3 regions of the Brenneria tiliae genome follow, and region 1 is predicted to be linked to each of the others. Evidence: predicted binding sites of a transcription regulator. Region 1 holds the regulator's gene; each other region holds the start of a gene.
What was found. Region 1 encodes ArgR, which controls arginine synthesis, uptake and breakdown. Its sites were predicted from a motif close to ANTGAATAAAAATACANT; they were not measured.

Region 1 (10,081 bases):
CAGTTCGCGCTCTTCGCCCGGCGTACCGTTGGTTTTCTGGCGCGGCGCGCGGTTGACGGAAGATTTAAAGCGGGAGTTGCCCAGTCCGTGCCAGCCGCCTTTGGCAACCATCAGTTTCTGCTGATGGCGCGTCATATCGCCCAGCACTTCGCCCGTTCCCTGATCCAGCACCCGGGTGCCGACGGGCACTTTGATGGTGATGTCTTTACCGCGTTTCCCGGTACAGTCACGGCTCTGCCCGTTTTGTCCGCGTTCCGCGCGGAAGGATTTTTCAAAACGGTAGTCAATCAGGGTATTCAGGTTTTCATCCGCCAGCAGATAGACGTCGCCGCCGTCGCCGCCGTCGCCGCCGTCAGGGCCGCCATTGGGAATATATTTTTCACGGCGGAAGCTTACGCAGCCATTACCGCCATCACCCGCCACCACCATAATGGTGGCTTCATCTACAAACTTCATGAATTCTCTCCGCGAAAAACCAATAGAGAATATCTACTTGTTTTAGGCTATTTATTGGTTCTTTTTGGCGCAACCTTTTGATTTTAAGGGTTGTGGCATCTTTTACCCGCCACCATTAAAAACCGACGCGCCAGAACCTGCTCCGGCAAGGGGGCGAATTGTACCCGCTTAGCGCAATATTTTCATCTGTATTAAAAATAAACAGTACAGATGGGATGTCAAAGCGGCCTGTCGCCGACCGCCGCTGTTCCCTATTATCTGATTGATCCGGACGCCGTAGCTATTTTGGCGCAATCACCGAAGCGGGATCCTTTCTGCCGGGGAAAAAACGGTGCCCGATAGCGGAAAACATGGCCCCCGCCACGACCACGAACGCCCCAGTATACCCCACGACATTCAGCGGCGGCGCGGCAAAAAACGTCGGCCAGGCCCATGCCAGCAAACTGGAAAAGAGCAAGGTGAATAACGGCGTCAGCGTAATCACCGCGCTTACCTGAGCCGCCTGCCAGCGCGCCATGGCCTCCGCCAGCGCGCCATAACCTATCAGCGTATTGACGCCGCAAAACAGCAGACAGATAAGCTGCCAGCCGTTGAGCTGTAGAATAACCGCCGGGCGGGCAAACGGCGTGATGGACAGCACGCAAAGCACATACAGCAGGAACAGAATCTGCTGTGACGTCAGGCGGCGTAACAGCACCTTCTGCGCCACGCCATAGGTCACCCACACCGCGGCGGCGCACACGCCCAGCAGCACCCCCAGGGTGTAATCGGTGAGGCGGGTGAAAATTTCAATCAGGCTGGCGTTAAAAAACAGCACCAGTCCGCAAACCAGCATCACGGCGCCGATAACCTGCGTAATCCGCATCTTTTCTTTTAAGATGAGCACGCTGGCGAACATCATGCCGACCGGTGAAAGCTGGCCGATAACCTGAGACGCTGTCGGGCTCAGATATTGCAGCGACGAACTGAAAAAGACGAAATTTCCCAGTAAGCCATAGGTGGCTATCAACAGCAAAATCCACCACCGAGGACGCCGGAAAACCTGCAGCGGCGGTAATTGGCGGCGTGAAAACAACACCATCCCCAGCCCAACGGATGCAATGAGAAATCGATACCAAACGATGGTGTACGGCTCCATCACCACCAGCACCTGTTTCATGGCGATGGGCAGCGCGCCCCAGCAGATCGCCGTGGTCAGCGCCAGACAGAGGCCGATGCCCGTCTGTTGTTTAGTATTCATGCTCGTCTCGGCCAAGGCCAGGAAGTGGAATGTAAAAAGCCCCGCAACGAATTGCGGGGCTTATGTCCTTGAGGCCTAACGCGAAAAATTATTCAGCAACGATACTGATATATTTACGGTTTTTCGGGCCTTTCACTTCGAACTGAACTTTACCGTTAGACAAAGCGAACAGCGTGTGGTCTTTACCGCAGCCTACGTTGCTGCCGGCGTGGAATTTGGTCCCGCGCTGACGAACGATGATGCTGCCGGCTAATACCGCTTCGCCGCCGAAACGTTTTACGCCCAGGCGTTTGCTTTCTGAGTCACGGCCGTTACGAGTTGAACCGCCAGCTTTCTTGTGTGCCATTAATCCGCTCTCCTAAATCTTAAGCGCTGATGCCGGTGATTTTCACGTCAGTGAACCACTGACGATGGCCCGCTTGCTTACGGTAGTGTTTACGACGACGAAACTTAACAATCTTAACTTTCTCGCCGCGACCGTGAGCAACAACTTCAGCTTTGATCTTACCGCCATCGACGAAAGGAACGCCGATTTTGATTTCTTCACCATTGGCAACCATCAGAACCTGATCAAACTCAATAGCTTCACCAGTTGCGATGTCCAGCTTTTCCAAGCGAACGGTTTGACCTTCGCTTACTCGGTGTTGTTTACCACCACTTTGGAAAACCGCGTACATAAAAAACTCCGCTTTCCGTGCGCTCAACGTATGATTATCCAGAGCGCACTATAAATATTCACAATAGGGCGCGAATTCTACGCAAAAAACCTGAGGATGACAAGTGCAGAATCGAGCGATGTGAAGAAAAAGAATACAACATATTAACTGCCGTTTATCTCTCTCATTTTTCCAGTACAATCAACTCAACAAGTTCCATCACATGCCGATATAAAACAGTAATCTTATTTTACGGCAATGCTGAAGAAATTAGCTGGCGCAAACAATGAATCTAGAAGAAATCACAGCATTAACCACTCATGACATGACGGCCGTTAATGAAGTAATTCTTGAGCAACTGAACTCGGATGTCGTTCTCATTAACCAACTCGGCCATTATATCATCAGCGGCGGCGGTAAGCGTATCAGACCGATGATTGCGGTACTCGCCGCCAGAGCGCTCTCCTATGAGGGACGCAAGCACATTACCGTGGCCGCGCTGATCGAATTCATCCATACCGCCACGCTATTGCACGATGACGTGGTGGACGAGTCCGATATGCGCCGCGGTAAAGCGACGGCCAACGCCGCGTTCGGCAACGCCGCCAGCGTACTGGTCGGCGATTTTATCTATACCCGCGCCTTTCAGATGATGACCAGTCTGGAGTCGCTGCGCGTGCTGGCGCTAATGTCGGAAGCCGTCAACGTCATTGCCGAAGGGGAAGTGCTGCAGCTGATGAACTGTAACGATCCCAACATTACCGAAGAAAGCTACATGCGGGTGATTTACAGCAAAACCGCGCGCCTGTTCGAGGCCGCCGCCCAATCATCGGCGATTCTGGCCGGCGCGACGTCCGATCAGGAAAAAGCATTACGGGATTACGGCCGCTATCTGGGAACCGCTTTCCAGCTTATTGATGATTTACTCGATTACAACGCCGACGGCAAAACGCTGGGTAAAAATACCGGCGACGATCTTAATGAAGGCAAACCCACCTTGCCTTTGCTGCATGCGATGCATCATGGCAATGCCGAACAGAGCGCCATGATCCGTCAGGCGATAGAAGAAGGCAACGGACGTCACCTGCTTGAGCCGGTGCTTGCCGCCATGCAGCAATGCGGCTCGCTCAACTATACCCGTCAACGCGCGGAAGAAGAGGCCGATAAAGCGATTGAGGCGTTACGGCCATTACCGGAAACCCCTTTCCGCTCGGCGCTTGAAGGCCTCGCGCATTTAGCGGTGCAGCGGGATTTCTGAGCACGTTGCCTGCCAGCGAGTCAATCATGCCGTCTGGTCATCCGCGATATTTTCCAGACGGGACAGCATAGCCAATGCGCCTTCGCGCAGGATAAAATTAATCAGCCGTGACTGCTCGCTTTCCGAAAGCTGATGGAAAATATGTATCCATGACGCCAGTAGCGGCGACTCTTGTCTGGTATGGTATTCCGCTACCGCGCGCTCTTTCAGCAACAGCGAATTTCTCACTTCCCGCGGCAAACTGCGGATGGAATACTCGACGCCGCGCCCCTGGACGCCTTTGCGCCTGCGCTTCTCCCAGCCGTCCTCGCGGGCCCGCTTGTTTATGCCTTGCGGCGTTTTAGGCAATCCGCCAACGCCGGTCAGTTCATTGGTTGAAAACCATTCTTTATCCATGCCCATCGCTCCCTTGTTTCTTCCCCGGGCAACCTTATCGGATGCCGATTGGTTTCCAAATAATAAACTACAATTACCTAAACATCTAACATTATGCTGTTATTGGTTCGTATAATCGATGGGGGAATCCATAAGCATTACGGTAACTGCCGGTGAGACGGGAATAAAAAGAGGAAGAAATTATGGAAACGCCGGGAAATTACCGTCATGGCGACGAAGGCGGATGGCGCAGGCGAGAAGGCGGATTATTCGGCGTCGGTCGGCGCCGCTAACGGCTCTTCCATCGTCGTAAGCCCAAGCTGGCACAGCATGGTCGATACGCCGACGCGAAGAATATAGGCGATCAGATTATCTCTTTCTTTATCTGAAAGCTGGTGGTAAATCTGCATCCAGATGGCCTGGCTGGCGGGCTGCTGGGGCGCGTATTCCGGAGAATCACTCTCCTGCAGCAACGATTGTTTCACCGGGCCGGGCAGGCTGTGAATGGAGTATTCCACTCCTCTTCCCTGAACGCCTTTACGACGGCGTTTTTCCCATCCGTCTTCACGAGCACGCTTGTTCAATCCCTGTCTTGATTTCGGAAGACCGCCAATGCCAACCAGTTCGCTGGTAGCAAACCACTCTTTTTTCATCGCCTTTCATCCTGATAGTGCCATTCCTAACAAAAACGGACTGATTTGGAAATTAATTGAGAAATTTATAGAAATTTGGTGCTATATTATTTCCAAATAATAGTATCACGTTAGCCTGGCATATAACTAACATTCGTTATTTATACCACTAATACACAGTCGTCTTATAGCAATAAAGGATGGATTATGACTTTAAGGAAACAAGACTGGCATCCCGCTGATATCATTGCCGCTTTGCGCAAAAAAGGCACGACGCTGGCTGCGGTATCACGTGCTGCCGGATTAAGTTCATCAACGTTGGCCAATGCGCTGTCGCGCCCATGGCCGAAAGGGGAATGGTTGATAGCCGATGCGCTGGGGATCCATCCATCAGAGATCTGGCCGAGTCGATATTATGATCCGGAAACCAACGAGCTTATTGACAGAAAAAAACTTATTCGGCCCCAATAAGTAAAAAAGCCGGAGGTAAAATCTCCGGCTCTGACGCATATCACGAAATTTCAGCGTTGCTTAACCTTTAATAAATGACTCGCCTAATTCGATATCCTGATTCAGCGTATCCAACATATTTTTAAGCGCCTCTTGCTCAAACGCACTCAGCGTACCGATCTCTTTGCGTTCAACAATACCGTTTTTACCCAGCAGCACCGGCTGGGCAAAGAAGCGGGCATATTGGCCGTCGCTCTCCACATAGGCGCATTCAACCACGCCATTTTCCCCCTGCAGCGCCCGGACCAGAGACAGGCCGAATCGCGCGGCCGCCTGCCCCATCGACAAGGTTGCGGATCCGCCGCCGGCTTTCGCTTCCACCACTTCGGTGCCCGCATTCTGGATGCGTTTCGTCAGATCGGCCACTTCCTGCTCGCTGAAGCTCACGCCGGGAACTTGCGACAACAGCGGAAGAATGGTCACGCCGGAGTGCCCGCCGATGACGGGGACGTTGACATCTTCCGGTTGCTTGCCTTTAAGTTCGGCAACAAAGGTATTAGAGCGGATGATATCCAGCGTGGTTACGCCGAACAGTTTATTTTTGTCGTAAACGCCGGCCTTCTTAAGCACTTCGGCCGCAATGGCAACGGTCGTATTGACCGGGTTGGTGATAATGCCGATGCAGGCTTGCGGACTGGTACGGGCAATTTGCTCGACCAGGTTACGAACGATACCCGCATTGACGTTGAATAAGTCCGAACGGTCCATACCCGGCTTACGGGCGACGCCGGCGGATATCAGCACGATATCCGCGCCGACCAGAGCAGGCGTGGCGTCTTCGCCGCTATAGCCCTTGATTTTGACCGCAGTAGGAATATGGCTCAGATCGACCGCAACGCCCGGGGTTACCGGCGCGATGTCATAGAGAGATAATTCTGAACCTGAAGGAAGCTGGGTTTTGAGGAGGAGCGCAAGGGCCTGACCAATACCGCCTGCCGCACCAAGAACTGCAACTTTCATCCTAAACTCCTTATTATCGTAAAGTACAAAAAATGCCGTGAATTCATTTAGTTATAGAATCAACATCAGAAAGAAAAAACAAAGTGTATTTACTTATCGTCAGCGAAAAAGAGTTGCCTAAAGATTGAAAAATACCCTATGTCTATAATAATAAACCAAAAAACGCTATTAATTAGAAAGGTAAGTAAAGTTAATGGGCATGTGGACTAATAATGCAGCGCGCATTTATGATCGGTTAACCAGAGAGCTACAGTACACCGTTCGAGAGTAGCTAAACAACATCATTCTGATAACATTTGATTCACTTTTATGTGACGCGTGACGCATTTTTCAGATATGCCGAGGAGATGGCCTGGTTAAAGTTAACCCCTTCATCAGCGCTGGTTGGCGATATAATACGCAGCATAGTTGCATAAAAATTCACTAATCTGCATAATAACGCCACAGATAACCCCATGAATCCGGTGCAGCATGCGTAACTCGACAAAACAGGAAGACTTAGTTAAGGCGTTCAAGGCGCTGCTGAAAGAAGAAAAGTTCAGTTCTCAGAGCGAGATCGTCCAGGCTTTGCAGGAAGACGGATTTGAAAACATCAATCAGTCCAAAGTCTCGCGCATGTTGACCAAGTTTGGCGCCGTGCGCACGCGTAACGCCAAAATGGAAATGGTTTACTGCCTGCCAACCGAACTGGGCGTGCCCACCACCACCAGCCCGCTCAAAAACCTGGTGCTGGACGTCGACTTCAATGATTCCGTGGTGGTTATCCACACCAGCCCCGGCGCGGCGCAGCTGATCGCCCGCCTGCTCGACTCGTTGGGTAAATCAGAGGGGATCCTCGGCACCATCGCCGGCGACGATACCATCTTCACCACCCCGGCCAGAGGATTCAGCGTTAAGCAGCTCTACGAGGCGATTCTGGTACTGTTCGAGCAGGAGCTCTAGCCCAACGGCCCGCAGGGTGGCGGGCAAGCCCGCCATAAATCCAGTAGCGCCAGTACCGCTGATTACCTTCAAAGAGCGGGCAATTCGGCCAGCGGCCAGCGCGGGCGCACCGTAATGCCGAGCTCCCGGCTTTCTCCCTGCTGCAGACGAACCGTCCCCGCGTAGGCGATCATCGCGCCGTTGTCGGTGCAAAACTCCGGCCGGGCATAAAACACCGCCCCGCCCCGTTTTGCCATCATCTCGCCCAGACGCTGGCGCAGCGCACGGTTGGCGCTCACCCCGCCCGCCATCACCAGCCTTTTGAACCCCGTTTCATCCAGCGCGCGACGGCATTTAATCGCCAGCGTATCCACCACGGCATCTTCGAAAGCACGGGCGATGTCCGCCCGGGTTTGTTCATCATCACCGTTATTGCGGATAGTGTTGGCGGCAAAGGTTTTCAAACCGGAGAAGCTGAAATCCATCCCGGGGCGATCGGTCATGGGACGCGGGAAGGTAAAACGCGCGGCGTCGCCGGCCTGCGCAATTTTTGACAGCATCGGCCCGCCCGGATAGTCCAGCCCCAGCAGCTTGGCGGTTTTATCGAACGCCTCGCCCGCGGCATCATCGATTGATTCGCCCAGCAGCCGATACTCGCCGATCCCGGTCACGCTGATAAGCTGCGTATGGCCGCCGGAAACCAGTAACGCCACAAAAGGAAACCCGGGCGGATTATCTTCCAGCATCGGCGCCAGCAGATGCCCTTCCATATGGTGCACCGCCACCGCCGGCACGTTCCAGGCGAAGGCCAGCGCGCGCCCTACCGTCGCCCCGACCAGCAACGCGCCCGCCAGTCCGGGACCGGCGGTATAGGCCACGCCGTCAATGTCGCCGGCGGTTAAATCCGCTTCACGCAGCGCCGCCTGGATCAGCGGCACCGTTTTACGCACGTGATCGCGCGAAGCCAGTTCGGGAACGACGCCCCCGTAATCGGCATGGAGTTTTACCTGGCTGTATAACTGATTAGCGAGTAAACCGGCCTGCGTGTCATAGATGGCCACGCCGGTTTCATCGCAGGATGTTTCGATACCCAATACGCGCATTGCGGTTCCTACTTTTATTAGGGTACAAGCTCACATTGAATCACGGCTTGCTTCATGCGGCGGATAGTCTACCATAAGCCTCCCGGTTTCTGCGCCGACGAAGGCTGCGCGTTTTATGATCGTCCTGCCCCTTTACAAGGGCGCCCTGTTTGCAGTAGAATTCCGCACCATTTTGAAAAGGCTGGCACAAGGCCAGCGGCAAACCGAATTTATTGAGGTGAGAGGCACATGCCGGTAATTAAAGTACGTGAAAACGAGCCGTTCGACGTAGCTCTGCGTCGCTTCAAGCGTTCCTGCGAAAAAGCGGGTGTTCTGGCTGAAGTTCGTCGTCGTGAGTTTTATGAAAAACCGACTACCGAACGTAAGCGCGCTAAAGCGTCCGCAGTAAAACGTCACGCGAAGAAACTGGCTCGAGAAAACGCACGCCGCACTCGTCTGTATTGATTTTCGGAGGTTCTTCCTCCACCGCGTGATTAATCCGCAGACTTAGTAGTTGCATACGAAGGCCGTGCATTTCCGAAAGGAATGCGCGGCTTGTTGTCGTTTATAAGCTGTCGTTTATAAGTTTAAGAAACAGGGGCTTATGGCTGGACGAATTCCACGCGTATTTATCAATGATCTGCTGGCTCGCACCGACATCGTCGATCTTATCGACGCGCGCGTCAAACTGAAAAAGCAGGGCAAGAATTATCACGCGTGCTGTCCGTTTCACCACGAAAAAACCCCTTCATTCACCGTAAATGGCGACAAACAGTTCTACCACTGCTTTGGCTGCGGCGCTCACGGCAACGCCATCGACTTTTTAATGAATTACGATCGTCTCGAGTTCGTTGAAAGCATTGAAGAGCTCGCCACCATCTACGGCCTTGAAGTGCCGTATGAAACCGGCACCGGGCCAACCCAGCTTGAGCGCCATCAACGACAAAGCCTGTATGCGCTGATGGAAAAACTGAGTTCGTTCTATCAGCAAACGCTGAGCCAAACGGCCGGCGCCCCGGCTTTGCATTATCTGCAACAGCGCGGCCTGAGCGCCGAAGTGATTAGCCATTTCGCCATTGGTTTCGCGCCGGCAGGCTGGGATAACGCCTTAAAGCGCTTCGGACGCAATAATGACGATCGCAGCGCATTGAACGATGCCGGCATGTTGGTGACTAACGATCAGGGCCGCAGCTACGATCGTTTCCGTGAACGGGTTATGTTCCCTATCCGGGATAAACGGGGGCGGGTTATCGCCTTTGGGGGACGGGTATTAGGCGATGGCGTGCCGAAATATCTGAACTCGCCGGAAACTGAAATCTTCCATAAAGGCCGCCAGCTCTACGGCCTGTATGAAGCGCAGCAAAACCATCCGGAACTTAAGCGGCTACTGGTGGTTGAAGGGTATATGGACGTGGTTGCCCTGGCGCAGTTTGGTATTGATTATGCGGTTGCGTCGCTGGGAACCTCCACCACCGCCGACCATATTCAGCTACTCTTTCGCGCCACCGATCAGGTCGTCTGCTGTTACGACGGCGACCGGGCAGGACGGGAAGCCGCATGGCGGGCGCTGGAAACGGCCTTACCCTATTTGAACGACGGCCGCCAGTTGCGCTTTATGTTTCTGCCGGACGGTGAAGACCCCGACACGCTGGTGCGTAAAGAAGGCAAAGTCCTTTTCGAACAGCGCATGGAGCTGGCGTTACCCCTGTCGCAGTTTCTGTTTGAAACCTTGCAACAGCAGGTGGACATGAGTTCGCCTGATGGAAGAACCAAGCTCAGTTCGCTGGCGCTGCCCTTGATTGGTCAGGTGCCCGGTGAAACGCTACGCTTGTATTTGCGCCAGCAGTTGGGCAATAAACTGGGGATTCTGGACGACAGCCAGCTGGACAGGCTGTTGCCAAAAGTGGCCGATCATGCTCCGCTCTACCAGCCGCCCCAGCTAAAAGTCACAACTATGCGTATACTTATAGGGCTATTAGTTCAGAACCCAA
Region 2 (10,081 bases), on a different contig from region 1:
TCGGCTCCAAGGATGGGTTGCTGCGCGCCGTGCTGGATGCGGTTCTCGGTCCGTTGAATGAAGAAAGGACGCGCCTGCTGGATGAGGTGGAGCAGGCTTACGGCGCCGTCCCGCCCGTCGCCGCGCTGCTGGATGCGCTGTTGCGCCCGCTGGTCAAGACGGCCCGCACCCCCGACGGCGGACGCATCGTGGTTCGTCTGCTGCAACATCTGCGCGCCACGCCGGGGCTGGGGGTGACCGCCCTGCTTTCTGCCCAGTTCGATCACACGGCTCATCGTTTTATCGATGCGTTTTCCCGCGCGCTGCCTGAATTATCCCGCGAGGAGATTATCTGGCGCTATGAATTCGCCCGCGGCGCGGCGATGCACGTGCTGACCGATGCGGATCCGCGCTCCGGCCGTCTGGCGCTGCTATCCAAAGGGCTGTGCGACAACAGCGACGACGATCGCGTTCTGGCGCATCTATTACGTTTTGTCGAGGCGGGCTTTATCGCCGAGCCGCTGCAATCCTGATGCGTATTTATCCGTATATGACTAAACAGGCAGGAAAGAGAGATGAGTAGAGAAAAAATCACCGGGTCGTTCGTCGCCCTGATCACCCCATTTAATGAAGACGGCAGCGTCGACTTCGGGGCGTTTGAAACCTTATTGAAATTTCAGGAAGACCACGGCACCGCCGCCGTATTAATCATGGGGTCGACCGGGGAGGTCTCCATGCTTTCCGTGGAAGAGAGAAAAGAGATTATCCGCCGCACCGCGCAATACGGCACCGATAAAATGAAGCTGTTCTACGGCTGCACCGGCAATAATACCGACACCACCATCGATTACGTGCGCTACGCCAGGGATAACGGCGCGGACGGCGCCATTATCGCCGCGCCGGCCTACATTTGCGCCAGCGAAAGCGACATCGAAAACTACTTTCTGGAGATCGCCGACGCCACCGACCTGCCGTTAGGGATCTATAATAATCCGCCGCGGGTGAAAACCGACCTGCACTGGAGCTCGCTGCTGCGCATATTTAAGCATCCGAACTACGTGATTCATAAAGAGTCCACCACGCGCGTCGGTCAGGTCGCCCAGGTTCTGGCGGGCAATCCTGACGTTTCCGTTATGTGCTGCGACTCGCCGAACCTCGGTCTGGTGGTGCCGACCATGTCGCTGGGCGGGCACGGCACCGCCAATATGACCGGCAACATCGCGCCGGCGGAGCTGGCGGAGATCTCCCGGCCGTGGAAAGACGGCGCCGACGCGGAACGCTTTCGCACGGCCTATCAGCACCTGCTGCCGCTGCTGCACTATACCTATTCGGCGATCAACCCGGTGGCGGTAAAATCGCTGATGAAAGCGGTCGGCTTGCCGGCGGGCAGCCTGCGCCGGCCGCTGCGGGATTTGCAGGGCGAGGCGCTGCAAACCGGCGTGCGCATTGTCAACGAATTGGGATTAAGCGCCAAATACGGCTTTAAAATTTAATTTCCGCGTTAATTTAATCATGTGAAAAAGCCGTCTGAATATCAGACGGCTCGATTTTATCGTCGGCGATTATTGATGCTATAACCTATCAGAAGTTATATTGCACCCCGACGCGATAACGCGTTTGACGATTATCGGTAGTGCCGGATTCGGGCACATTTGCCAACGCGACATAAGGCCGCCAGTTTTTATCCCATTTATAAGAAACTTTTAAATCATGAGCGAGACTGTAGTTTTCATTATCCGACAATTTTACTCTGGCGGAATTTGATTTTTGGTAATCCAGTTCATACTCCGCCTGAAAATCCTTCAGGAAAGAATAGCTGACCACCGCGGTAAGATTGTAGCCGTTCTCCGAGGTTGATCCTGTCGTACCGATATTACTGCTGATGCGCTTATAATAAGGACGATAGCGCAAACTTACCGCCCAATCGCTGGTAATATTGGCTTTACCGCGTAAATAAGGACGATAGCTATTATAGCTGGAGGTGGAATCCAAAGATAATCCCGGCTCCAGGGAGAAGGTATCGTCAAATTTATACAGGTAGCTGGCAATCACCTCGGTGCCGTTGCTCACCGTCTCGTTGAACGGCTTGTTCGGCGTGTTGTCGTTGTTATGCTGGGCCCATCGGGCTTCGACGGACAAACCGAAACCATTGGCAAAACGGTTGGAGATTAACAGGCGATCTCGATGATCGGCTTTGGCGGTATCTTTAAACTCATGGCGATAATCAATGGTTACCGCCAGCGCATTAATACTGATTAAAGAAGCTATGGCAGCCGTCAATAATTTTAATTTCATCATTTTCCCCGAAATGTTATATATAAGTAAAAAACAAATAGCGAAAATAAACCAGATAGGCATTTACGAATTTATCGACAATAAAATCCCGTCTCTATAAGAAAGAAGAGGGTTTAGCTTGGAAAGATATCGTTCGAGTTAATATAATGCCGCAGCGGATATTATCATTTGGTTCATTTTTTCAAAGAAAATTTACTGTATTTGTTTAGCCAAAAAAACGCAAAGGATGAAGGGAATCAAAGGAATAATAAATAAAACTCAAGCAAATAATTAAAACAGGCGCTGAAAATTACTATCTCAGGGGATTTCCCCCTGAGATAGATTAGGCGGGGTCATTATTGCACTGAATTATTAACCAGCAGCGGCCCTGAACTATGGTTATTTATTGTTTGACCGCCCTGAGACGCGCTGAATAACACTCCATTGCTTTGAGTATTTTTCAATACCCATACCCGGCCATAGTGGTTATAAAACCCCGCCGCGTGACCGGCTTCATGCCCGATGCCCTGATAAATATCGAAGTGCTGGCCTTTGATCGCCCCGCCGACATCCAGCGCCACCATCAGACGCATCTCGTATTTACCGGTGAACTTCCCTTCATTATCCAACAAAGGCACCTCCGCCAGCAGCGCCGTGCCGGCGGGGATCAGCGAGCGGTCGGAGGCCACCGAGGCCTTGGCCACCAGCGGTACGGCGCTCGCCCCCTTCACCGGCGACGTCATCATCGGTTTAAAGAACACAAAGGAGGGATTCTGTTCCAGCAGTTCGCGGACTTCATACTCGGAGTGCTGTTCGGCCCATTTACGGATCGCCTGCATCGACATCTCTTCCCGCGCCACTTCGCCGCGGTCGATCAGCACCTTGCCGATACTGCGGTAGGCATGGCCGTTCTTGCCGGCATAGCCGAAGAACGTCAGCGGGCGGCCGTCGCCGAAATCAATATAGGCGCTGCCCTGCACTTCCATCATAAAGTTATCCACCAGCGAGTTGGACCATGCCAGAACCAGCCCCTCGTCCAACGCGCCGGAATAAATCGCCGCCCGATCCGGCAGGCGACGGTTTTTCTTGCCGCGGGAAGGCATGGCATAGAGCGGATAGCGGAACTCTCCCTGACGGGTATAGCGGGCCTGCAGCACCGGGGTGTAATAGCCGGTAAACTGCACGTTGCCGAAGTTGTCCACCCCCTCCATCTGCCAGGCGCTGAGACCGAATTGGCTCAGCTCCCGGGTATCGGCGCCCGATATCATCCAGCGTTTTATCGCGTCAAAGGTGTTGTTGTTGCTGGTATATAAGCCCGGCGATGCGGCTCTGATTTCGGAGACCTGGGTGGCGAAATCCCTGGCGTTGACCGGTTTGCCCGCGGCATTCGGCTCATTCACCAGTTCCAAAGGCTGGTTGAGGTGTCCGTCCTTATATTGCTGCCCGCGATCGGTAGGTTTGGATTGGCACCCGGCCAGAATGGCGATGACGATACCGGTCAGCACGTATTTTCCCCAACATCCTCTCATCTTCTTTGCGCTCTCTTTATGACATCGACGGATCCACCGCCGAACGATAACAAACACCTATAGAGAAAGAAACGGCGCAGATAAAAAATTGCAGGAGCAATTTTTAACGCCGGATACGGCGGCCCGCAGGGTGGCGGGCAGGGATAGCCCGCCATAAAAAATTGCAGAAGCCTTTCAGTCCGATGCTTTGCCATTAATGACCCCCTCCCGACCTCCCCCTTGCCAGGGGGAGGAGCAACAACGCGCCCTCCCCTGCGAAGGGGGGGTGGGGTCCGACCTCAAACGCCGCCCCCCACATTATAGAAACCCGCGCCATAACGTTTAAAAAATAATCCATCAGGCGGTAAATTCAACACCTGCGCGGGTTATGGCATATTTTTCACAGAAATAGGTTGCATAGAAACGGATGGGGAGTATAGTGCGCATCCACGGACGCGGGGTGGAGCAGCCTGGTAGCTCGTCGGGCTCATAACCCGAAGGTCGTCGGTTCAAATCCGGCCCCCGCAACCAATTGATGTGAATAGAACATCAAAAGCAGTACGATATCAAGACGGACGCGGGGTGGAGCAGCCCGGTAGCTCGTCGGGCTCATAACCCGAAGGTCGTCAGTTCAAATCTGGCCCCCGCAACCAATTGATTATCAGCATAACAAGAACACCCTGACGGGTGTTTTTTTGTTTGTGCGCTGCCATCCCCGGCGGTCCCCCTGCGGGCCGTCGCTTGCGCGCTACCTCCGCGCCTGGCTGTCGAAATAGGCTTTAATGCCGGCGAAAATGGATTCGGCCACCTGTTGCTGAAAACGGCTGGTGCGCAATTTACGTTCTTCTTCCAGATTGCTGATAAAAGCCGTTTCCACCAGCACCGACGGGATGTCCGGCGCTTTCAGCACCGCGAATCCGGCCTGATCGACGCGGTTCTTATGCAGCCGGTTCACCTTGCCCAGCCGGGTCAATATTTCCCCGCCGAACTTCAGGCTGTCGTTAATGGTCACAGTCTGGACCAGGTCAAACATGGTGTGGTCGAGATAGCGATCGCCGCTCATACTGACCCCGCCGATCAAATCCGATTCGTTCTGCGTCTGCGCCAGAAATCTCGCCGCGGTGCTGGTCGCCCCTTTCTTCGACAGCGCGAATACCGACGAGCCTCTGGCCGCGCGGTTGGTAAACGCATCCGCATGAATGGAAATAAACAGGTCGGCCCGCTGTTTGCGCGCTTTGGCCACCCGCACGCGCAGCGGAATAAACACGTCTTCATTGCGCGTCATATACACTTTCATCCTGGGCTCGCGTTCGATCAACGCGCGCAGCCGGCGGGCGATTTGCAGCACGATATCCTTTTCGCGGGTTTTGTTTTTACCGATAGCGCCGGGGTCTTCGCCGCCGTGACCGGGATCGAGCATGACCACCAGCGGACGGTCGCGCCCGGCTTTGCCCTGCTGCGGCGCCTCCGCCGGCAGCGTCCGCTCCAGATCGCCCTTGTTGTAATCCTCCAGCAGCGCCAGCAACGGATCTTCCGCATTATCATAACGGCCGGCCAGCGGGTAGAGATCCATCACCAGGCGATGCCGGAACTCGGCGACCGGGCTCAGGGTAAACAGTTTGGCGTCGGTCCCCTGTTTTAGCTCCAGCACCAGACGCACGGTATTTTTATCAAACTGGCCGATGCGGGCGTTTTTAATCAAGGGATCGTTCTGCTGAAACTGGCTGGAGATTGTTTTCAGCACGCTATTCAGGTGGATATTTTCGATATCCACCACGATGCGATCCGGGTTGCCGAGGGTGAACTGCTTATACTTGAGCGCCAGATTTGATTCCAGCGTGACGCGGGTATAGGAAGAGGAAGGCCAGACGCGCACGGCTATCACCTGCGCGGCGGCGGCCATGCCGATACCGCTTACACTTAACAGCCAGGTTGCCGCGGCGCTTTGCAACAGGCGCCGCCGAGTCAGATTGTGATTCGAATAAGACATGCAACTCCGATCTGATTACTGTGTCGTTGGCGGATGCGCAAAACAGAGCGCTAAAAATTTCGAAAACTTTAACCAATCTCCATCCCTATGTCATTCAAAAATGATTTTTATGCATTACGCGCCCTATATTTCAGGCCCGTTAGGGGAAATTCCTAATTTATCCCTCCCCTCTTTCGCCGGTTACTTACCCCTTGCGTTTTGTTTGATAAAGAATAAAAATACAAAAATTACGAATAAACATGCAAAAAGGAGTCACAGTGAAGGAGCGTAGTACAGAACTGGTGGAAGGCTTCCGCCACTCGGTTCCCTATATCAATGCCCACCGTGGCAAAACCTTTGTCATCATGCTGGGCGGCGAAGCCATCGAGAATGAAAACTTCGCCAGCATCATTAACGATATCGGGCTGCTGCATAGTCTGGGGATTAAGCTGGTGGTGGTGTACGGCGCGCGCCCCCAGATTGACAGCAACCTGACCACGCACCACTACGAGCCGCACTACCACAAGAATATCCGCATCACCGACCGGACCACGCTGGAACTGGTCAAGCAGGCCGCCGGGATGCTGCAACTGGATATCACCGCCCGGCTCTCCATGAGCCTGAACAATACCCCGCTACAGGGCGCACACATTAACGTCGTCAGCGGAAACTTTATCATCGCCCAGCCCCTCGGCGTGGACGACGGCGTCGACTACTGCCACAGCGGACGCATCCGCCGTATCGACGAAGATGCCCTGCACCGCCAGTTGGACAGCGGGGCGATCGTTCTGCTGGGGCCGGTGGCGGTTTCCGTCACCGGGGAGAGCTTTAATCTGACCTCGGAAGAAGTCGCTACCCAGTTGGCGATCAAGCTGAAGGCGGAGAAAATGATCGGCTTCTGTTCTTCGCAGGGGGTGATTAATGAAGACGGCAAGATCATTTCCGAGCTATTCCCGGATGACGCCCAGCAGCGCATTGAAGCCATGGAGCAGGAAGGGGATTACCAGTCCGGCACCGTCAGATTTTTACGCGGCGCGGTCAAAGCCTGCCGCAGCGGCGTGCGCCGCAGCCATCTGCTCAGCTATCGGGAAGACGGCGCGCTGCTCCAGGAACTGTTTTCCCGCGATGGCATCGGCACGCAGATCGTGATGGAAAGCGCCGAACAGGTGCGCCGCGCCACCATCAACGATATCGGCGGCATTCTGGAGCTGATCCGCCCGCTGGAACAGCAGGGCATTCTGGTCCGGCGCTCCCGCGAGCAGTTGGAAATGGAGATCGACAAATTTACCGTCGTGGTGCGCGACAATCTGACCATCGCCTGCGCCGCGCTCTACCCTTTCCCGGAAGAGAGCATCGGCGAGATGGCCTGCGTCGCGGTGCATCCGGACTATCGCAGTTCCTCGCGCGGCGACATGCTGCTGCAGAGAATCGCCGCCCAGGCGCGTCAGCAAGGGCTGAAAAAACTGTTCGTCCTGACTACTCACAGCATTCACTGGTTCCAGGAGCGCGGTTTTTTACTCGCGGAAGTGGAAATGCTGCCGAAGAAAAAACAGGAACTGTACAACTACCGTCGCCGCTCAAAAATACTGGTGCTGGATCTGGTCTGAAAGCCGGCAGCCGTTGCGCGGCCGGCTAATCGAGCAGCAATCCGCCGGAGCGCAATACCCGCCGGCTCACCGCGTCGGTCAATACCCTGTCGTGCCGCTCTCCGCCGCCCAGGCTGAACCAATAGCGGGCGCGGGTGATGCCGGTATAGATAAGCTCCCGGGTCAGAATCGGGCTTAGATTGTCCGGCAGCAAAAGCGCGGTATGGGCGAACTCCGAACCTTGCGACTTATGCACCGTCATGGCGAACACCGTCTCCACCGACGGCAGACGCCCCGGCAATATCCAGCGGATCGCCCCCGAGCCGTCTCCGGCGGGAAACGCCACGCGGATGCCCGGCTTTTGCCCGCCGTCGGGCAGCCGCTGGGGCACCTCCAGCGCGATACCGATATCGCCGTTCATCAGTTTCTGGCCGTAATCATTGCGGGTCACCAGCACCGGCCGTCCCGGATACCAGTTGTGCCACGCGTCCAGCAGCCCGGCGTCAAACAGCAGTTCGGCGATGCGCGCGTTCAGGCCTTCCACGCCCCAGGTGCCGCGACGCAGGGCGCAGAGCAGTTGGAACTGGCCGAAGGCCTCCAGCACCGCGGCGGCCCAGGCGTCGAACGCCGCCTGCGGCGCCCGCGGGTCCGGCCGTTCGGCCGCCATCACCCGCAGATAGTGGCCGTAGCCCACCGGCGGCGCGATGCCCGCCCGCGGGGCGAAAGCGTCGGCGGCGCCGTCGATCACCCAGCGACGCCAGGCGGCCGCGTCGCCGGGATCCAGGGTCAGGCGCGCCAGATCGGGGTAATCCTGTTGCCAGAGGCGGGCCAGCGCCTGGCCGTCGCCCTGATTGACCGCCGCCGCCAACTGCCCGATACCGCTGTCGGCGCCAAAGCGGTGGCTGTATCGCAGCATGGCGATCGCCTGATCGAGCGCGCTGCCCTGCGGGTCGATCATCGCCTCGTCCGGCGCCGCGTCGGCCACCTCCAGCAGCCAGTCCCGCGTCTGCGGCAGATAGTGCCCCGCGGCGGCGCGGCGGCACAGCTCTCCCAGCAGCGCCCCGGCTTCCACCGACGCCAGTTGATCTTTGTCGCCCAGCAGGATCAGGCGGGCGTGCTCGGGCATGGCCGCCAGCAGCGCCGCCATCATCTCCAGATCCACCATCGAGGCTTCATCCACCACCAGCACATCGAGCATCAGCGGGTGTCCGGCATGATGGCGAAAATGGCGGGTATCCGGGCGGCTGCCCAGCAGGCGATGCAGGGTCACCACTTTGCTGTCGATATCCTGCAGCTCGAGCCCCAGCTCCGCCAGCGGCAGATGCGCCATCGCCCCGGCGATGGATTCGTTAAGGCGCGCCGCCGCCTTGCCGGTGGGCGCCGCCAGGCGGATACGCAGCGGCTGCCCGCGGGTTTCCAGCGCCAGCGCCTGCAACAGCGCCAGCAGCTTCACCACCGTGGTGGTTTTACCGGTCCCCGGCCCGCCGGTGATAATACTGAACCCGCAGCCTGCCGCCAGCGCGCAGGCCAGCTTTTGCCAGTCCGTGCATCCGCCGTTATTTCCCTTAAACAGCAGGCTTAACAAACGACGCAGCGTGGCGCGCGGCAGTTCGGCGCGCCAGCGGGCGCCCTGCGCCAGGCGCTGCTCTATCGCCGCGCGCACGTCCTGCTCATACTGCCAGTAGCGACGCAGATACAGACGGTGGCCGCGCAAGACCAGCGGCGTATTGCCCGCCGCCTCCGCCACCAGCAGGGGATGTCGCCGCAGCGCCGCCAGCCAGTTTTCCAGCGACACTCCCGTCAGCGCCTGCTCCGGCGTGGAGATATGGTCGTTGCCGCGATCGCCTTCCGGCGGCAGCGCCAGCGCGAAGGCGCTGTCGTTCAACGCCGCCGATAAATCGAGGCAGACGTGCCCGCGGCCCAGCTGGTAGCTGACCAGCGCCGCGCTCAGCAGCAGCAACGGATCGACGTCCGCGGATTCCTGTTGCAGAAACAGCGCCAGCGAGCGATCCAGCTCGCGCAGCCAGCCGCACTCAACCCACCGATCCAGTAACGCGAATACGCTCTCGTTGGTCATTTTCATACCTTGGCCGCCTTATCGGCGCTAAACAGCCGCTCCAGCGACTCAATCAGGGATTTATCCGGACGCTGGGGGAAAACGCCGCGGCTCGCGGCCTGGCCGCCGCGCAGAAACAGATACAGCGCGCCGCCGACGTGACGATCGTAGTCATAATCCGCCAGGCGCGACTTCAGCAGACGATGGAGCGCGAACAGGTACAGCGTCAGTTGCAGATCGTAGCGGTGATCGAGCATCGCGCGCGCCATGTTGGCCTCGTCGTAATCGGCGGCTTCCGCCCCCAGCCAGTTGGACTTGTAATCCAATACGTAATAGCGCCCCTGATGCTCAAACACCAGATCGATAAACCCTTTCAACATGCCGTTCAGTTCATCCGGCAGCAACGTCGCGCGCGGCGCGCCGTCCAGCGTCGCCGCCCTGACGTCACCGTCCAGCCGCTGGGTATGCACCTGGCTGAGCGAGAACCAGAACTCCATTTCAACCTGATACTGTGATTGGTTCAGTCCGGCCAGCGTCATCGCGCCGGCGGCATGGCCATCTTTATGCGCCGGCATCGGCAGCGGCTGGTTGATCAAGGCCAGCAGCCAATTCGTCAGCGTCGGGATCCAGTGCTGCCAGCCGCGGCGGTTGCAGCGGCGCGCCACCTGATCCTCAACCCGCGGGCGATCCTGCGCCAGAGCGGCAAACC
Region 3 (10,081 bases), on a different contig from region 1:
TCTCCCTCTCCCGTCCACATGGCCAGCCGGTCGGAGTCGTGAATCTGGGGATGGATGGTGTCGCACATGCGGCGCTCGTGGTTGCCGCAGCTGAACATGCTGGTCATGGGCGCGATGCCCAATTGCTGGATATCCTTACGGGCATGCAGCTGTTTTTCGATATCCATCACCACGCGCTCCGCCTCGCAGTCGATGACGAAACGGTAGGCGCCCGTGGCGCTGGGGCCGTCCAAAAGCGCATAGACGGTGAAGGAGGTGGCTCCCGCTGCCGGCTGTTCGAACCAGAAGGCGACGAAGTCGGGGAACTCCTCGGGCTGGGAGGTATAGGTGTTGACGGCGATCCCGCGCGCCGACAGGCCGTACTGATAGGTGGAGTCCACGGCGCGGAAATAGCTGGCGCCGAGGAAAGAGACGATGTCCCTCTGGGTCAGTTCCGGCGCTTTAAATACCCTGAAGCCGGCGAAACCGAGATCGTCTTTACCTTCGAGCTGCGAGACGTCGACGCCGGCGCCGGTATAGTCGAACAATTCCGGGCGGAAATGAATTTCACGCGCCGTGTTGTTGGCGGAATCGATGGAGAACATACGTACAGGGCGGGTAAATCCCATGCCGACGTGAAAATATTGTACGTCCAACTGGCGATTTTCCAGCGAGTTCCAGAGCGAATGCCCGGCGTCATAGCGGATATCGTTGTAGGCCTGCGGCGTCAGCTTGGCCAGCGTGGGAGGAAGCGCCGCCGACTGGCCGTTATAGGGCTGCCTGGCGCGATCCGCCGCCATTTTCTTGAGCAGGGAAAAACTGAAAGGCGTCGCATTGCCGTCCGCGATTTGCTCTCCCGCGGCCAGGGCCGCGCGGGGAAAAACCGTGGCCAGCGCCGGAATGCCGCAGCCGGCGGCCAGCGCCATGGAGGCTTTGAGAAATAATCTTCGATTCATAGCAGCATTACTTTCCTTAAGTTGCAGAAACCCCTTTGCGATGGCGAAACTTGCTGGAATAACCAACCGGCAGCAGTGTAACAAGGGCGCTAAGCATGGGCGATGCCGATATGTGCGAATGAAAAACATATTCATCTATTGCTATAAAAACAGCAAAAACTCTTATTATCCTGAACTTTTTTTACCTTTCTTCACAATAGAGCCTGCTATTGAGGCGCGAAGGCCCCGGAAAACGGCCTACAGCTTGGCGCTTTGGCGAACGACCAGCGCATAGGTGAGGGTGAAAGAGAGCGTCAGCGCGATGATGACGCCGGAGACGGCAAAAATAAAATACGGACCGATGTAGGCCGGCAGGCTGAAAATGCTTGATAAGATGTAACCGAATAGCCGCACTCCGAAGAAAGCGATAAACGCGGAGGCGATCGAGCTTGCAGCGGTCGCGGCAATAAAGGCCTTTTTATATTTGGTCAGCACGCCGAATAAAGCGGGTTCCGTAATACCGAGCAGGGCTGACACCGCGGCGGATAACACCACCGATTTGTCCTGGCGGTTTTTGGCGTGAAAATAAATGGAGAATGTTGCGCCGGCAATGGCCATATTCGCCATAAACATCATCGGCATCAGCATATCGAAGCCCCGATCGGTGAAGTTCTGCAGCGCAATGGGGGTCATGGCGTGGTGCATGCCCGTAAGAATCGCCACCGGCCGGATGGCTCCGACCACAAATCCGGCAAAAATGGATGAAATATCAAACAGGTTCTGGATAAACAGCGCCAGTAATTTGCCGAGGTAAATTCCCAGCGGTCCGATCAGCGTCAGCGATACCAGCGCGGTAATGAACAGCGTCAGGGTTGGCGTAAATACCGTTTTCAGCACTGACGGCATAATGGCGTCGACCCAACGATGGATGTAACTCAGCGCCAGTACGGAGAAAATAACCGGAATGACGCTGGCCGAATAGTTAAAAACGGAAACCGGGATAACGCCAAGGAAAAAGAAGGCGCTTACCGCGTCCGGGCTGTGGCCGGCCAGCGCTTTGGCCGCTTCCATCAGTGACGGATACATCAGGCAGGCGGCGATGGCCGCCGCCAGATATTCATTGGTTTTGAATATCTTGGCCGCGGATACCGCCAGAAAGAACGGTAAAAAATAGAATACGCCGCTGGCGATCAGGTCGATAACGATCACCGTATCGGTTTTGGCCGAGATGACATTCAGCGCGATTAATCCGGCCAGCAGCCCTTTGATCATCCCGGCACCGGCGATGGCCGGCACGATAGGACCGAATACGCCGGAGACGGTATCCATAAACAGGGATATCAGGCCTTTTTTATTCTTTTGCGTCTCGGCGTCGGTTGTCGATGGCGATAGCGATAGCATCGCCACTAAAGCCTGGTAATAAGTTTCCACCTGAGGGCCAATAATAATTTGAAACTGGTCGCTTTGATTTTGCGCGCCTAATATTCCCGGCAACGCCTTAATTTCTTCCGCGTTAACTTTATTATCATCAATCAGATCAAAACGAAGGCGAGTCATACAGTGCCAGACTTTATTGATATTTTTATTTCCGCCGACCAGGTTAATGATCGACTGAATTACTTCATTTTTCCCCATAAATAAATCCCTCGCTTGGCCTTCATGTATTTTAGACCGAATTATTTACTGGGATAGTAGGTTTCTCCTTAAGTAAAAACAAACCAATAAATCATGATCTACATCACAACATTAGTTTAAAACTGGGTTGTTTTTTATAAAATCTATAATTGGTATGGTTTTTTTGGTAATTAAATCATTTTTTCAAACCAAAATAATTCTTTTGCATTAAGTCGTTTACAAGGCGAAAAAAAGGCAGTAGAAAGCAAAAAAGAAACGGTTTTTGATATTGCCTTTCCGCCTGTTTTTTCTATTCAGGCCGGAAATGCTGGAGGATACTTTTGTGTTGCCGACAATAATTACCAATATTGAATGTTTGGTCACCCGGCCCGACCGACATAATCTGGTTACCGTTATCGTCAGTACGGATAAAGGCATAACGGGTTATGGCTGTGCGACCTTCCAGCAGCGTCCGCTGGCGGTAAAAGCCATGGTGGATGAATATCTCAAGCCGTTACTGGTCGGGCGGGACGCCAATAATATCGAAGATCTGTGGCATATGATGATGGTTAACGCCTACTGGCGAAACGGCCCCGTCATCAATAATGCGGTGGCCGGCGTGGACATGGCGCTCTGGGATATCAAGGGCAAGCTGGCCGATATGCCGCTCTATCAGCTATTCGGCGGTAAATCCCGCGATGCCGTCGTCGCATACAGTCATGCGGCGAGCGATACGCTGGCCGGGTTGTTTCTGGACGTGGATCGCCTTTATGCCCGCGGCTACCGTCATATTCGCTGCCAGTTGGGTTTTTATGGCGGCAACGCCGCCTTACAGCATGGTACGCGGCAGCCGACGGACGGCGCTTATTACGATCAGGATCAATACATCACCGACACCCTCGCCATGTTTCATGCGCTGAGAGAAAAATATGAAGACCGCTTTCATATTCTGCATGACGTGCATGAGCGGCTTTTCCCCCATCAGGCGGTGCGATTTGCGAAAGAAGTTGAAGCCTATCATCCTTATTTTATTGAGGATATTTTGCCGCCCGATCAGAACGCCTGGCTGGCGCAGATTCGCAGCCAGAGCGCGGTGCCGCTGGCGACCGGGGAGTTGTTCAATAATCCGGCCGAATGGCAGGATCTGGTGATCAACCGGCGAATTGATTTCATTCGTTGCCACGTCTCGCAGATCGGCGGCATCACGCCGGCATTAAAACTGGGGGCGTTTTGCCAGAATTTCGGCGTGCGGCTGGCGTGGCACTGTCCGCCGGACATGACGCCGATCGGCGCCGCCGTGAATGTTCATCTGAATATTCATCTGCATAACGCCGCGATCCAGGAGTTTGTCGATTATCCCGCCAATACCCTCAGGGTTTTCCCTGAGGCCGTCGAGCCGGAGAATGGCTATTTATATCCTATTGAAAAACCAGGAATCGGCGTAGGCATCAATCTGGAAGAGGCCCGTCGGTTTCCGGTCGTCTATCGCCCGCATGAGTGGACGCAGAGCCGGTTGCCGGACGGCGCCATTCACACGCCGTAGGCGGCGATCACGGGGACTGGCGGAACGTCAGGTTATCCTGATTGAAGGGAATGACATAGGCGCAGGAATAGTTGATATCAATAATGTCGCTGGACTCATAGACCCGGCCGCCTTGCAGGATCCCCCGGTTGATAATATGCATGGCGGCAATGCCCTTTTTACAGTCCAGCAGTTCAGCCTGCGCTTTATTCACGGTGACGGCCTGATAGTGCGTCAGTGAATGGGAAATGGCGTAGCCTTTGCTGAGCACATACTGCTGGATGGAGCTCTCAATAATCTTTTGATTGATATCAGGGAAATCAGCCGCCGGCATGGTCGATATCTCAATCTGCACCTTGCGCTTATCCACATAGCGCAGGCGACGGAATTCCCAGATAAAGGAATCCCGGGGGAGTGCGAATATCTGCTGCTCTTCCCGATTCGGGCAGCGTTTATGCAGACTGAGCAAACGGAATGAAATCTGGTTGAATTTCTTTTCGGTAATGGAGTTATAGACCAGCGGATTGCCGCGCACGCCCTGATTAATGAAGTTCCCCGCGCCCTGCACCATAGAAATCGCGCCAATGCTGGCGAGCTTTTCCAATGCGTTGCGGATCGTGAAGCGCGACACGCCGTATTCTTCGGCCAACTGGCGTTCCGGCGGCAGCTTTTCCGGCAGCGGGTCGCTGTGCTGATAGATTTTGCTTAACAGATCCTGGGCGATAAAATCTTTTTTCTTCATTGGTTCTCTCAAACGGCCTTATCCGCTTTGCGGGCGGATAAGGCCGCAAGTCGCAGGGTTACGGGTGGCAGAAATGCTTGATCATCTGCGAAATTAATTCTCTCGTCGGTTTGATAAAGGCGGTATCGAGGAATTCGTCCGGCTGATGCGCCTGATCGATGGAGCCGGGTCCCAGCACCAGCGTCGGGCAGATCTGCTGAATAAACGGCGCTTCGGTACAGTAATTGACCACCTCCGTCGGCGTGCCCAATAATTTTTCCACCACCGACACCAAATGGTGATCCGCCGGGCATTCATAACCGGGGATCGGCGGGTGCAGTTCGGCGATATTCAAGCGGCCGGGCCAGCGCTCGCTCACCGGCGCCAGCGCTTCGGACAGCAGGCCGTTCAGATCGCCGAGCGTCAGCCCCGGCAGCGGGCGGATATCCATATGCAGTTCGCAGCAGCCGCAGATGCGGTTGGCGGCGTCGCCGCCGTGAATATGGCCGAGATTCATCGTCGGGTAGGGAATATGGAACGCCGGGTTGTGATAGCGCTCCTGCAGGGTATTGCGCAGCACCAGCAGATGCGAGACGGCCTCATGCATCAGCTCGATGGCGTTGACGCCGCGGGAGGGATCGCTGGAGTGGCCGGACTGCCCCTGAATGCGGATGGCGCTGGACATATGGCCCTTATGGGCGCGCACCGGCTGCAGCGAAGTGGGTTCGCCGATAATGGCGCAGTCCGGTCTGACCTGCGTGGACCCGGCGAAATATTGGGCGCCGGCCATGGTGGTTTCTTCATCGGCGGTGGCGAGCACATAGAGCGGCTTGCTCAACTGCGCCGGGTCGATATCGCGCAGGGTATCGAGAATAAAGGCGAAAAAGCCTTTCATATCGGCGGTGCCCAGGCCGTACAGCTTGTTGTCGTGCTCGGTCAGCGTGAAGGGATCGCGCGTCCAGCGTCCGTCGTCGAACGGCACGGTATCCGTGTGCCCGGCCAGTAATAATCCCCCCTTGCCTTCACCTATTCTGGCCAGCATGTTAAATTTATGTTGCGTGCCGGGAACGGGCTGTACTTCGACATGAAAGCCCAAATCGCTGAACCAGCCGGACAGCAGGTTGATTAACGCCTGATTACTTTGATCGAGCGCGCTGTCGGTCGCGCTGATCGACGGCGTGGCGATCAACGCCCGGTATAGCTCAAGAAAAGGGGGTAAATTCATCTTCACTGTTGACAGCCTCTGGTTAGGATAGTATCAATATTCATGCATTTATTTTGAATAAAAATACAATAACGCCAGGCGAAAGGAAACCTTAAGGTCATCCGTGACGATTTCGTCTGGCTTCGCGGGTGAACGGCGTGATGGCCGGTGAGCCCTGTAGTCTGGTCCGCAGATAAGTAAGAAGGTACGCAGAATCCCATGCTGAATACGTTGATTGTTGGTGCAAGCGGTTATACCGGCGCCGAACTTGCACTTTACCTGAACCGTCACCCACAGATGAACATAACCGCTTTAGCCGTTTCAGCGCAAAGCGTAGATGCGGGAAAATCACTATCCGATTTGCATCCGCAGCTGAAAGGCATCATTGACCTGCCGGTCCGGCCGTTGACCGATGTCGCTGAAGCCGCCAAAGGCGTGGACGTGGTCTTTCTGGCGACGGATCACAAGGTCAGTCACGATCTGGCGCCCGAGTTTCTGGCCGCGGGCTGTACCGTCTTCGATTTATCAGGGGCGTTTCGCGTTAACGATGCGGAATTTTACCGCCGCTATTATGGTTTTGAGCACCAGCACGCCGACTGGCTGGCGCAGGCGGTCTACGGCCTGGCCGAATGGCGGGCCGAGGGCATCAAGCAGGCGCGGCTGATTGCCGTGCCGGGATGTTACCCCACCGCGTCGCAGCTGGCGCTGAAGCCGCTGGTGGACGGCCAGTTGCTGAACGCCGCGCAATGGCCGGTGATTAACGCCGTCAGCGGCGTCAGCGGCGCGGGACGCAAAGCCTCGATGACCAACAGTTTCTGTGAGGTCAGCCTGCAGCCCTACGGCATTTTCAACCATCGCCATGAGCCGGAAATCTCGACCCACCTCGGCACGCCGGTCATCTTTACGCCGCATCTGGGCAACTTTGCCCGTGGTATACTGGCGACCATCACCTGTCGGCTACAGCCGGGCGTTACGCAGCAGGATGTCGCCGAGGCTTATCACAACGCCTACCACGACAAACCGCTGGTGCGCCTGTATGAGAAGGGCGTGCCGGCGTTGAAATCCGTGGTGGGGCTGCCGTTCTGCGATATCGGTTTTTCCGTACAGGGCGAACACCTGATCGCGGTCGCCGCGGAGGATAATCTGCTGAAAGGCGCGGCGGCGCAGGCCGTACAGTGTATGAATATTCGTTTTGGTTTCCCGGAAACCCAGTCTTTACTTTGATCGCAATTTACCATTCTGAGGCACGAAGAGAACAATGAATCCGTTAATTATCAAGCTAGGCGGCGTTTTACTGGATAGCGAAGAGGCGCTGGAGCGCCTGTTTGGCGCGCTGGTCGCCTATCGCCGGCAACACCAGCGCCCGCTGTTGATCGTGCACGGCGGCGGCTGCCTGGTTGACGATCTGATGAAAAAACTGTCGTTGCCGGTGGTGAAGAAAAACGGCCTGCGGGTTACGCCGGCCGATCAGATCGACATCATTGCCGGGGCGTTGGCCGGTTCGGCGAATAAAACGCTGCTGTCGTGGGCGAAGAAGCACGGCATCGACGCCGTCGGCCTATGTCTGGCGGACGGCGGCAGCACCAGCGTGACGCAGTTGGATGAGGAGCTGGGATTCGTCGGTAAAGCGCAGGCGGGTTCACCGGCGTTGTTGAATACGCTGTTGTCGGCGGGATATTTGCCGGTGGTCAGCTCTATCGGCATTACCGACGGCGGCGACCTGATGAATGTGAACGCCGACCAGGCGGCGACGGCGCTGGCGCAGACGCTGGGGGCGGATTTGATCCTGCTTTCCGACGTGAGCGGCATTCTGGACGGCAAAGGTCAGCGCATTGCGGAAATGACGGCGCAAAAAGCGCAGCAGCTGATCGAGCAGGGCATCATTACCGACGGCATGATCGTCAAGGTCAACGCGGCGCTGGACGCGGCCCGCACCCTGGGGCGGCCGGTGGATATCGCCAGTTGGCGTCATGCCGATCAGCTTCCCGCGCTGTTCAACGGCGTGGCGATCGGCACGCGTATTTTAGCGTAAGCGGTTTTCGGGTATGGCATGATGCCATCCCGGTGTTTATTTGAATTTTGGGAGTAAGGGTTATGGCTTTGTGGGGCGGTCGGTTTAGTCAGGCGGCAGATCAACGTTTTAAACAGTTCAACGACTCGCTGCGGTTTGATTACCGTCTGGCAGAGCAGGATATCAGCGGCTCGATTGGCTGGTCGAAAGCATTGGTTACCGTCAATGTGCTCAGCGAGCAGGAGCAGCAGCAACTGGAACAGGCGCTGAACGCGCTGCTGGCCGAGGTACAGGCGGATCCCGAAGTGATTCTGCAAAGCGACGCGGAGGATATCCACAGCTGGGTCGAGCAGCGTCTGATCGACAAAGTCGGCGATCTGGGGAAAAAACTGCACACCGGGCGCAGCCGCAACGATCAGGTCGCCACCGATCTGAAACTGTGGTGCAAGGCGCAGATTGGCGAACTGCTGCTGGCGGTGCGTCAGCTGCGTCAGGCGCTGGTCGCCACGGCGGAGGCCAATCAGGACGCCGTGATGCCGGGTTATACCCATCTGCAGCGCGCCCAGCCGGTCACTTTCGCCCACTGGTGTCTGGCCTATCACGAAATGCTGGTGCGTGACGAAAGCCGTCTGGAAGACACGCTGAAACGTCTGGACGTCAGCCCGCTGGGCTGCGGCGCATTAGCCGGCACCGCCTATCCTATCGATCGCGAACAGCTGGCCGGCTGGCTGGGGTTCGCCTCCGCCACGCGCAACAGCCTGGACACGGTATCCGACCGCGATCACGTGCTGGAACTACTGTCCGACGCCTCGATCGGCATGATCCATTTATCCCGTTTCGCCGAAGATCTGATCTTCTTCAACAGCGGCGAGGCGGCGTTCGTGGAGCTTTCCGATCGGGTGACCTCCGGCTCCTCGCTGATGCCGCAGAAGAAAAACCCCGACGCGCTGGAGCTGATCCGCGGCAAGTGCGGCCGGGTTCAGGGGGCGCTGAGCGGCATGATGGTGACGCTGAAAGGGCTGCCGCTGGCGTATAACAAAGATATGCAGGAAGACAAGGAAGGGCTGTTCGATGCGCTGGATACCTGGCACGACTGCCTGATGATGGCCGGCCTGGTGCTGGAAGGGATTCAGGTGAAACGTCCGCGCTGCCGGGAAGCGGCGGAGCAGGGTTACGCCAACGCCACGGAGCTGGCGGACTATCTGGTGGACAAGGGCATCCCGTTCCGCGAGGCGCACCATATCGTCGGCGAAGCGGTGGTGGAAGCCATCCGCCAGGGGAAAGCGCTGGAGGCGCTGTCGCTGGCGGACTTGCAGATGTTCAGCCCTGTTATCGCCGAGGATGTGTATCCGATCCTGTCGCTGCAATCCTGCCTGGATAAACGCGCCGCGCAGGGCGGGGTGTCGCCGCAGCAGGTGGCGCAGGCCATTCAGGACGCGAAACGGCGTCTGGCGTAATTAAGCGCGCCATCCCGCTCTCAGGCCGGTGAACCCGCCGGCCTGAGGTATCGACGATTATCTTGCCTGCCGCATGCATTTTTGATCTTTTTTCCCCGTAATTGCCCGCCAAACGCCCGCGTAACCCGAATTCTCTCTGGACATCCATACAGTATCATCTTACCTTGACGGGCAGCAGCGACGGTCAGCGGAGGCGGAGTGGATATCAGCATATTTTATGGATTGGGCGGCGGCGTCGTCGGCCTGTTGGTCGGCTGGCTGGTGAGCAGCTTGGCGCACCAGCAGCGGCAGGCGCGCCATGAAACCGAGTTGCGTCTGCTTGAGCAGACGGCGCAGCAGACTCGGCAACTGCTGAGCGAGAGCCAGCAGAGCAACAAACAGTATGAACAGCGGCAGCGCGACCATGAACTGGCGCTGCGTAACCTTCACGGCCAGCTGGCCGCCGGCCAGGAGAAGTTGCAGCAACTGGCGCAGTTGCGTGAGGAGTGCGTTCAGCTAAATCAGGAACTGCGCGCCCTGCGCGAGGTTAACAGCGCTCAGGAGGCGGAACTGCGCGAGGTGACCATCCGGCTGGAAGAGACGCGCATGGCGGCCGAAGAGAAGCAGCGCCTGCTGATGAACAGCGAGCAGCGGCTGAC

Region 2: argA (amino-acid N-acetyltransferase) is a predicted target of ArgR. The motif match lies at 5,959-5,976, and genes of this name have one in related genera.
Region 3: argC (N-acetyl-gamma-glutamyl-phosphate reductase) is a predicted target of ArgR. The motif match lies at 6,049-6,066, and genes of this name have one in related genera.

Annotation. Positions count from the first base shown of each region.
Region 1 covers NZ_JAKPCB010000098.1:213,229-223,309, forward strand. Annotated here, with positions in the region: gene cgtA (Obg family GTPase CgtA) at 1-456, opposite strand, end outside; gene MFP24_RS13485 (DMT family transporter) at 737-1,696, opposite strand; gene rpmA (50S ribosomal protein L27) at 1,785-2,042, opposite strand; gene rplU (50S ribosomal protein L21) at 2,062-2,373, opposite strand; gene ispB (octaprenyl diphosphate synthase) at 2,639-3,610, shown strand; gene MFP24_RS13505 (DNA-binding protein) at 3,635-4,006, opposite strand; gene MFP24_RS13510 (DNA-binding protein) at 4,252-4,638, opposite strand; gene MFP24_RS13515 (helix-turn-helix domain-containing protein) at 4,825-5,088, shown strand; gene mdh (malate dehydrogenase) at 5,149-6,087, opposite strand; gene argR (transcriptional regulator ArgR) at 6,559-7,029, shown strand; gene tsaD (tRNA (adenosine(37)-N6)-threonylcarbamoyltransferase complex transferase subunit TsaD) at 7,098-8,111, opposite strand; gene rpsU (30S ribosomal protein S21) at 8,340-8,555, shown strand; gene dnaG (DNA primase) at 8,695-10,081, shown strand, end outside.
Region 2 covers NZ_JAKPCB010000089.1:107,955-118,035, forward strand. Annotated here, with positions in the region: gene MFP24_RS04460 (TetR/AcrR family transcriptional regulator) at 1-512, shown strand, start outside; gene MFP24_RS04465 (4-hydroxy-tetrahydrodipicolinate synthase family protein) at 555-1,472, shown strand; gene MFP24_RS04470 (oligogalacturonate-specific porin KdgM family protein) at 1,561-2,274, opposite strand; gene mltA (murein transglycosylase A) at 2,610-3,782, opposite strand; tRNA gene MFP24_RS04480 (tRNA-Met) at 4,216-4,292, shown strand; tRNA gene MFP24_RS04485 (tRNA-Met) at 4,338-4,414, shown strand; gene amiC (N-acetylmuramoyl-L-alanine amidase AmiC) at 4,510-5,751, opposite strand; gene argA (amino-acid N-acetyltransferase) at 5,991-7,337, shown strand; gene recD (exodeoxyribonuclease V subunit alpha) at 7,363-9,399, opposite strand; gene recB (exodeoxyribonuclease V subunit beta) at 9,396-10,081, opposite strand, start outside.
Region 3 covers NZ_JAKPCB010000101.1:365,498-375,578, forward strand. Annotated here, with positions in the region: gene MFP24_RS18565 (glucan biosynthesis protein D) at 1-935, opposite strand, end outside; gene MFP24_RS18570 (PTS transporter subunit EIIC) at 1,173-2,549, opposite strand; gene MFP24_RS18575 (enolase C-terminal domain-like protein) at 2,872-4,071, shown strand; gene MFP24_RS18580 (GntR family transcriptional regulator) at 4,079-4,792, opposite strand; gene argE (acetylornithine deacetylase) at 4,851-6,002, opposite strand; gene argC (N-acetyl-gamma-glutamyl-phosphate reductase) at 6,195-7,199, shown strand; gene argB (acetylglutamate kinase) at 7,234-8,007, shown strand; gene argH (argininosuccinate lyase) at 8,070-9,443, shown strand; gene rmuC (DNA recombination protein RmuC) at 9,642-10,081, shown strand, end outside.